One region of the Janthinobacterium sp. SUN100 genome, then DNA from elsewhere that is predicted to be linked to it. Evidence: predicted binding sites of a transcription regulator. Region 1 holds the regulator's gene; each other region holds the start of a gene.
What was found. Region 1 encodes LexA, which represses DNA repair genes until DNA is damaged. Its sites were predicted from a motif close to ACTGTATNNNNATACAGT; they were not measured.
Positions count from the first base shown of each region.

Region 2: the regulator LexA is predicted to act here: its motif matches at 886-903, upstream of O0881_RS22345 (DNA topoisomerase IV subunit B).
Region 3: the regulator LexA is predicted to act here: its motif matches at 1,231-1,248, upstream of dinB (DNA polymerase IV).

Region 1 covers NZ_JAPUBU010000001.1:2,124,900-2,127,168, reverse strand. The annotation lists gene O0881_RS09360 (cystathionine gamma-synthase family protein) at 1-587, shown strand, start outside; gene lexA (transcriptional repressor LexA) at 658-1,293, opposite strand; gene rpsF (30S ribosomal protein S6) at 1,569-1,958, shown strand; gene priB (primosomal replication protein N) at 1,979-2,269, shown strand, end outside.
Region 2 covers NZ_JAPUBU010000004.1:504,068-506,336, reverse strand. The annotation lists gene kdpA (potassium-transporting ATPase subunit KdpA) at 1-430, opposite strand, end outside; gene kdpF (K(+)-transporting ATPase subunit F) at 430-519, opposite strand; gene O0881_RS22345 (DNA topoisomerase IV subunit B) at 983-2,269, shown strand, end outside.
Region 3 covers NZ_JAPUBU010000008.1:103,936-106,204, reverse strand. The annotation lists gene O0881_RS28510 (S9 family peptidase) at 1-1,111, opposite strand, end outside; gene dinB (DNA polymerase IV) at 1,293-2,269, shown strand, end outside.

The DNA.
Region 1 (2,269 bases):
GCGGCAGCTTGACGGATACGGGCGTGTTCGACTGGGCGCAGTATCCGAACATCTTCGAGAATTACAAGAAGGCGGCGCCCGCGCAGTGGGGCATCGCGCAAATCCGCGCCAAGGCCTTGCGCGACTTTGGCGCCTCCCTGGGGCCGGAAGCGGCGCACCATATCGCCGTCGGCGCGGAAACCATGGCCTTGCGCATGGACCGCACCTGTTCGAACGCCCTGGCGCTGGCCACCATGCTGGCCGCCGACCCGAGAGTGGCGGCCGTGCATTACCCGGGCCTGGCGTCGCACCCGCAGCACGCGCTGGCGACGGACTTGTTCCGCAGCTATGGCTCGCTGTTCAGCTTTGAATTAAAGGACGGCATCGACTGCTTCGATTTCCTCAATCGTCTCAATCTTGCCATTCCAGCGAGCAATCTCGGCGACACGCGCACCCTCGTCATTCCCGTCGCCCACACGATTTTCTATGAGATGGGTGCCGAGCGGCGCGCCAGCATGGGCATCGCCGAGTCGCTGATCCGCGTCTCCGTCGGCATCGAGGATGAGGCCGATTTGCTGGACGACTTCAAAAACGCGCTGGACGCCTAAACAGCCGCGCAGCATGTAGAAAGGGCCGCAACAGTCATGCTGTTGCGGCCCTTTCTTTAGCTGCAGTGATTTAATGCCAGCTGCGCATCAGGCCGACAGCCAGCCCTTCCAGTGCAAACTCATCTTCCGGCGACACGGTAATCACCTTGAAGTCCGGGTTTTCCGGTAGCAATTCGATGACGGAACCCGTCTTCTTGTAGCGCTTGACGGTGACTTCGTCGCCGATGCGGGCCACGACGATCTGGCCATTCTTGGCGCTGTCGACCTTCTTGACAGCCAATAAATCGCCATCCATGATGCCGGCGTCGCGCATGGACCAGCCGCGCACCTTCAGCAGGAAGTCGGGCTTGGCCGAAAACAGGGCCGGGTCCACGTTGTAGCTCGCTTCCAGGTTTTCCTGCGCCAGGATGGGCGAACCGGCCGCTACCCGGCCGATCAGGGGCAGCGACATCAGCAGCGCTGCCGGCACCTTCGATGGCAGCGCTTCGGCGGCGGCGCCAATCAGGCGGATGCCGCGCGAGGTGCCGGGCGAAATCTCGATCGCGCCCTTGCGGGCCAGGGCCTGCAAATGCTCTTCGGCCGCGTTGGCCGATTTGAAACCCAGTTCATTGGCGATTTCGGCACGGGTGGGAGGGAAGCCCGTGTTTTCAATCGCGTCCTTGATCAGGTTCAGGATTTGTTCTTGTCGTGCTGTCAGCTTGATCATGAGCGGTGGGTGCATACTAAAATGCTGTCTATATGAACAGTCTGTATTTTTGTACAGTATCGCCCACTATGCAAGGGGATTTCCGTGTTTTGGGCGAATTTCGCAAGAAATACTTGTCCACGGGCGGAAAGCACGGTGGCGCGCGGGCTTTTCGGGCCCATGTGGAAGGAATGATTGAAACGTTTGCAAAAGGCGGTTATAATCTTCGGCTGACCTTCCCACACCCGTCTTGACGCCGGGGTGGGCGATTATCAATCCGACCTGAAGGAGTTTGCATGCGTCATTATGAAATAGTCTTTATCGTCCATCCGGACCAAAGCGAGCAAGTGCCCGCGATGATCGAACGCTACAAAGCCAGCGTAACCACCCGCGGCGGTTCGGTTCACCGCGTGGAAGATTGGGGCCGCCGTCAAATGGCTTACTCGATCCAAAAGCTGCCTAAAGCACACTACATCTGCCTGAACATCGAATGCGACAACGAGACCCTGGTCGAGTTGGAAACAGCATTCAAATTCAATGATGCCGTGTTGCGTCACCTGACCGTTAAAATGAAGAAAGCTGAAACAGCTCCTTCGCCGATGATGAAATCGGTACAACGCGAAGACGCGGCCAAAAGCCACCGCACCGAAGCACCAGCAGCCGCTCCAGCCGCAGCAGCAGCTTAATTCTTGACCAGGATCGTGCGCTGAACCAGCTACAAGTAACCGCCATCATTGCTGAGCGCGAAATATTGCGCTATACCCCGGCAGGGCTGCCGATTGTGAATGCAGTATTGCAACACAGTTCGCAGCAGATGGAAGCAGGGATTGCCCGTTTGACCGAGTTTGATGTTGCCGCGCTAGCCGCTGGCGAAATCTCAGGCCGGTTCAGCCAGGCAAGCTTGGGCGGGGTGTATCAGTTCACGGGTTTCCTGGCCAGGAAGAGCCGCAACAGCAAGAGTTTGGTGTTTCACATCATTGATTTTAGTGCAGTCAAT
Region 2 (2,269 bases), on a different contig from region 1:
AAAAGAAGTTCTGGCATGCCATGCCCAGCATCTGCGTCAGGTAGCTCATGGTCTGTTCGCCGCCGTAGCCCTGCCAATTGGTATTGGCGACGAAACTGACGGTGGTATTGAACGAGGAATCGGGGCTGACGGCGCCGAGACCCTGGGGATTCAAGGGCAAGAAGCCCTGCAGGCGCTGCAGGCCGTAGACGAAGACGGCGCCCACGGTATTGAAGACGATCAGGGCGATGGCATAGCTTTTCCAGCCCATGGCCTTGTCGGCGGGCAGGCCGGACCAGCGGTACAGCAGATTTTCCAGCTTTTGCAGCCAGCCCAGGCCGCGCACGGGGCCATCGCCGGCCACCCTGGCCATGTACAGGCCCAGCGGATAGCCGGCGGCCAGCAGCACGGCCAGGAAAGCCACCAATAACAGTATCGATTGCGTCGTCATCACAGTTCCTCCGCCTTCAGCAGCGCCACCAGCAGGTACACGAGCAGGCCAGCAGAGACGACGGCGCCCAGCACATAAAACGCGTTCATTTGACGCTCCCTAATTTGTCGCAGGCGACGGCAAAGCCGGCCGCCAGGACGAAAAACACGGCAATCAAGCCGAGATACACGAGATCCATTCCCACCCTCATTCAGGTTTGTTTTGATAGTGAGCAGATTAGCCAAAAGGGTCTAAAAAATTCGTAAAGACTGGGGAGGCAGCTGTAAACAAGATGTAAAAACGGGCGCTTTACCGCATAAAATCCTTCACAATGGGCGCCAAACCACGCGCGCGGCGCACTGTTGTTGCCCGGGAGTAGCGCTATTGCTCGCGGGACAAGATAGAATGCGCGAGCGTCCGCACAAGGACGCCAAGCCTGCCGCACTGCCCTCCCCCAGTGACGCTGGACGGGATATACTGTATATTCATACAGTTATCGCCGCCGCTGTCACTGCGCCCCGCAGTGCCCTGGCCTGGCGTTCCAACCACTGTCTTTACTTAGCTTGAACACGTATGGCCACTAAAAAACCAGCATCCGACTACAGCGAATCATCCATCCGTGTCCTGAAAGGACTGGAACCCGTCAAGCAGCGCCCGGGGATGTACACCCGCACTGAAAATCCGCTGCACATCATTCAGGAAGTGATCGACAATGCCTCCGACGAGGCGCTGGGCGGTCATTGCACGCATATCGCCGTGACGCAAAACACGGATGGCAGCATCACCGTCGAAGACAATGGCCGCGGCATTCCCGTCGGCCTGCACCCGGAAGAAGGCGTGCCGACGGTGGAAATCGTGTTTACGCGGCTGCACGCGGGCGGCAAGTTCGACAAGGGTTCGGGCGGCGCCTATGCGTTCTCGGGCGGCTTGCATGGCGTCGGCGTGTCCGTCACCAATGCGCTGTCGACGCGCCTGGAAATCACCGTCTGGCGCAAGGAAAGCGACGGCAACGGCTTGCACCATATGGTGTTTGCCAACGGCGACGTGATCGAGCCCCTGAGCTCCCGCCCCGCCCCGCGCGACGGCAAGAAGTCAGGCACGCGCGTCACCGCCTGGCCCGATGCCAAATACTTTGATTCGCCGAACATTTCGCAAACCGAGCTGCAACGCCTGCTGCGCTCGAAAGCCGTGCTGCTGCCGGGCGTGACCGTCACCCTCACCAACGCGAAAACGGGCGATACGCAAACCTGGCAGTACGCGGAAGGCTTGCGCGGCTACCTGACCGAAACGCTGGCGCAGGTATCGAATGGCGAAACCCTGATTCCCCTGTTCGAAGGCGCGCAGTATGCGGGCCCGGACTCGGAAGGCTTTGCCGAGGGCGAAGGCGCGGCCTGGGTGGTGGCGTGGACGGAAGAAGGCGCCATCGTGCGCGAATCGTATGTCAACCTGATTCCCACTTCGAATGGCGGCACGCACGAATCGGGCTTGCGCGACGGCCTGTTCGGCGCCGTCAAAAACTTCGTCGAAATGCACTCGCTGCTGCCGAAAGGCGTGAAGCTGCTACCGGAAGACGTGTTCGCGCGCGCTTCCTTTGTGCTGTCGGCCAAGGTGCTGGACCCGCAATTCCAGGGCCAGATCAAGGAACGCCTGAACTCGCGCGACGCCGTGCGCCTCGTGTCGACCTTCACCAAGCCACCGCTGGAACTGTGGCTGAACCAGCACGTCGACTACGGCAAGAAGCTGGCCGAATTGGTGATCAAGCAGGCGCAGTCGCGCCAGCGCTCGCTGCAGAAAGTGGAAAAGAAAAAATCCTCGGGCGTGGCCGTCTTGCCGGGCAAGCTGACCGACTGCGAATCGTCG
Region 3 (2,269 bases), on a different contig from region 1:
CCAGGTAGCCCTGGAAGACGTCGATGGACTGGATCACGGCATCCTTGTTGTGCGGCACGACGGGCTTCCAGTTCTTCGGCTGCGGCGCAGAGAATGGCGCGCTGACGACACGGAAATTCTTCGCCCCCTTGTTGGTCAGAATATACAGCTGGCCGTCGCGGTGCTCGATGCCGTAGCGGTGGCCTTTTTCACGTTTCAGCACGGATTGGAACGTGCCTTGCGGCTTGCTCGTTGGCAGCAGCAGCACTTCGCTCGTGTCCGTGCTGCCCGAGGTGAGCACGAAGAATTGCTTGTCGCGCGTGCGGTCCACATGGATGGCGAACTGCTCCACCGGCTCGTGGTAGACCTGTTGCGGCGCACCGCCCAGGGCCAGGCGGAACAAGCGGTCCGAGCGTTTGGTGGTGGCGTCTTCCTGCGCCAGCATCAGGGTGGCGTTATCCGCCGCCCAGGCCAGCGATGTCACGCGCGGCATGCTGTCGCCCAGCAACTTGCCCGTTTTCAAATCCTTGACGTGCAGCTCGTACTGGCGGAAACCCGTCGTGTCGGTGGTGTAGGCCAGCAACTGTTCATTCGGGCTGATGCTAAATGCGCGCACGGCAAAGAATTTGTGGCCTTCGGCCAATTGATTTTGGTCCAGCAAGATTTCCTCGGCCGCCTGCGCATCATAGGCGCCGCTGGCGCCGACGGGGCGGCGGCAGTGAATCGGGTATTGCTTGCCCGCTTCCACACGCGTGTAATAGTAGAAATTGCCCTGGCGCGCAGGCACGGACAAGTCCACTTCCTGCATGCGCCCCTTGACTTCCGCATATACCTTGTCGGCCAGCGGCTGGATCGGCGCCGTGACGGCGGCCGTGTAGGCGTTTTCCGCATTCAGGTAGTCGATCACGGCAGGATCGGCTTTCTTTTGCAGCCAGCGGTAGTCGTCCGTGACGACCGTGCCGTGGCGCGTTTCCTGCCAGGCTGTCTTGGCGGCGACGGGGGCGACGGCCGTGGCGATGGTGGTGGTGGTGTCGGCGGCCAGCGCGGATGGCGCCAGCGTGGACAGTAGCAGGGCCGGCAGGATGGATGACCAGACGGACCGGCGACGCAAGGCATGATGTGCTGTAGACAAGGCAACTCCTTTGAATAGTTGTGTCAGGATTGTAATCTTGCTATTGAGAAAAGCAACCGCTGATCGTCGCCATCGGGTCCTGTGCGTTTCAACTTGCATCCGCGGTCATTTCCGGTAATACTGTATGCATGCACAGTATCTTGCCGCAATGAAGGCAAGCCGATCCGCCGCGAGGTGTTTTTTGATTTCATCTGCCCCCACACTTGCCGAAGCACCCGCCGCGCGCCGCTGGATCGCCCACCTGGACATGGACGCCTTCTTTGCCTCCGTGGAACTGTTGAAATATCCGGAATTGCGCGGCGAAGCCGTCGTCATCGGCGGCGGGCGCTTGCAGCAGCCCGTGCTGCAGATTGACGGCACGCGGCAGTTTGCGCGCATGCGCGATTATGTGGGGCGCGGCGTCGTCACCACGTCGACCTATGCGGCGCGCGCGTTTGGCGTGTTTTCCGCCATGGGCATCATGAAGGCGGCGAAACTGGCGCCCGACAGCATCCTGCTGCCGGCCGATTTCGAGGCGTACCGCGAGTATTCGGCCCGCTTCAAGCAAGCCGTGGCCCAGTTGTGCCCCATCATCCAGAACGTGGGCATCGATGAAATCTATGTCGACCTGACGGAACACGGCGCGCAGGCGCCGGCCATGGCGGCGCGCCTGAAGGCGGCCGTGTTCGAGGCGACGGGCCTGTCGTGCTCGATTGGCCTGGCGCCCAACAAATTGCTGGCGAAAATCTGTTCCGACTTGGAAAAACCCGACGGACTCACCATTTTGTCGCCCGAGGATATCGCCACGCGCGTGTGGCCCTTGCCGGCGAAAAAGATCAACGGCATCGGCCCGAAGGCGACGGCCAAGCTGGAAGCGCTGGGCATAGTCACCATCGGCGAGCTGGCGCAAGCCGACCTGGCCATGCTGCGCACGCAGTTTGGCGACCTGTACACGGGCTGGCTGCGCCAGGCGGCGCTGGGCATCGACGAGCGGCCCGTGCAGACGAGCCGGGAAACCAAGTCCGTCAGCCGCGAAACGACGTTCGAGCGCGACTTGCAGGTGGTGCGCGACCGCGCCACGCTGTCGGAAAAGCTGGAAAGCCTGTGCACGCGCGTGGCGGGCGACCTGGATAAACAGTCGCTGGCGGGGCGCACGGTGGGCATCAAGCTGCGTTTCGA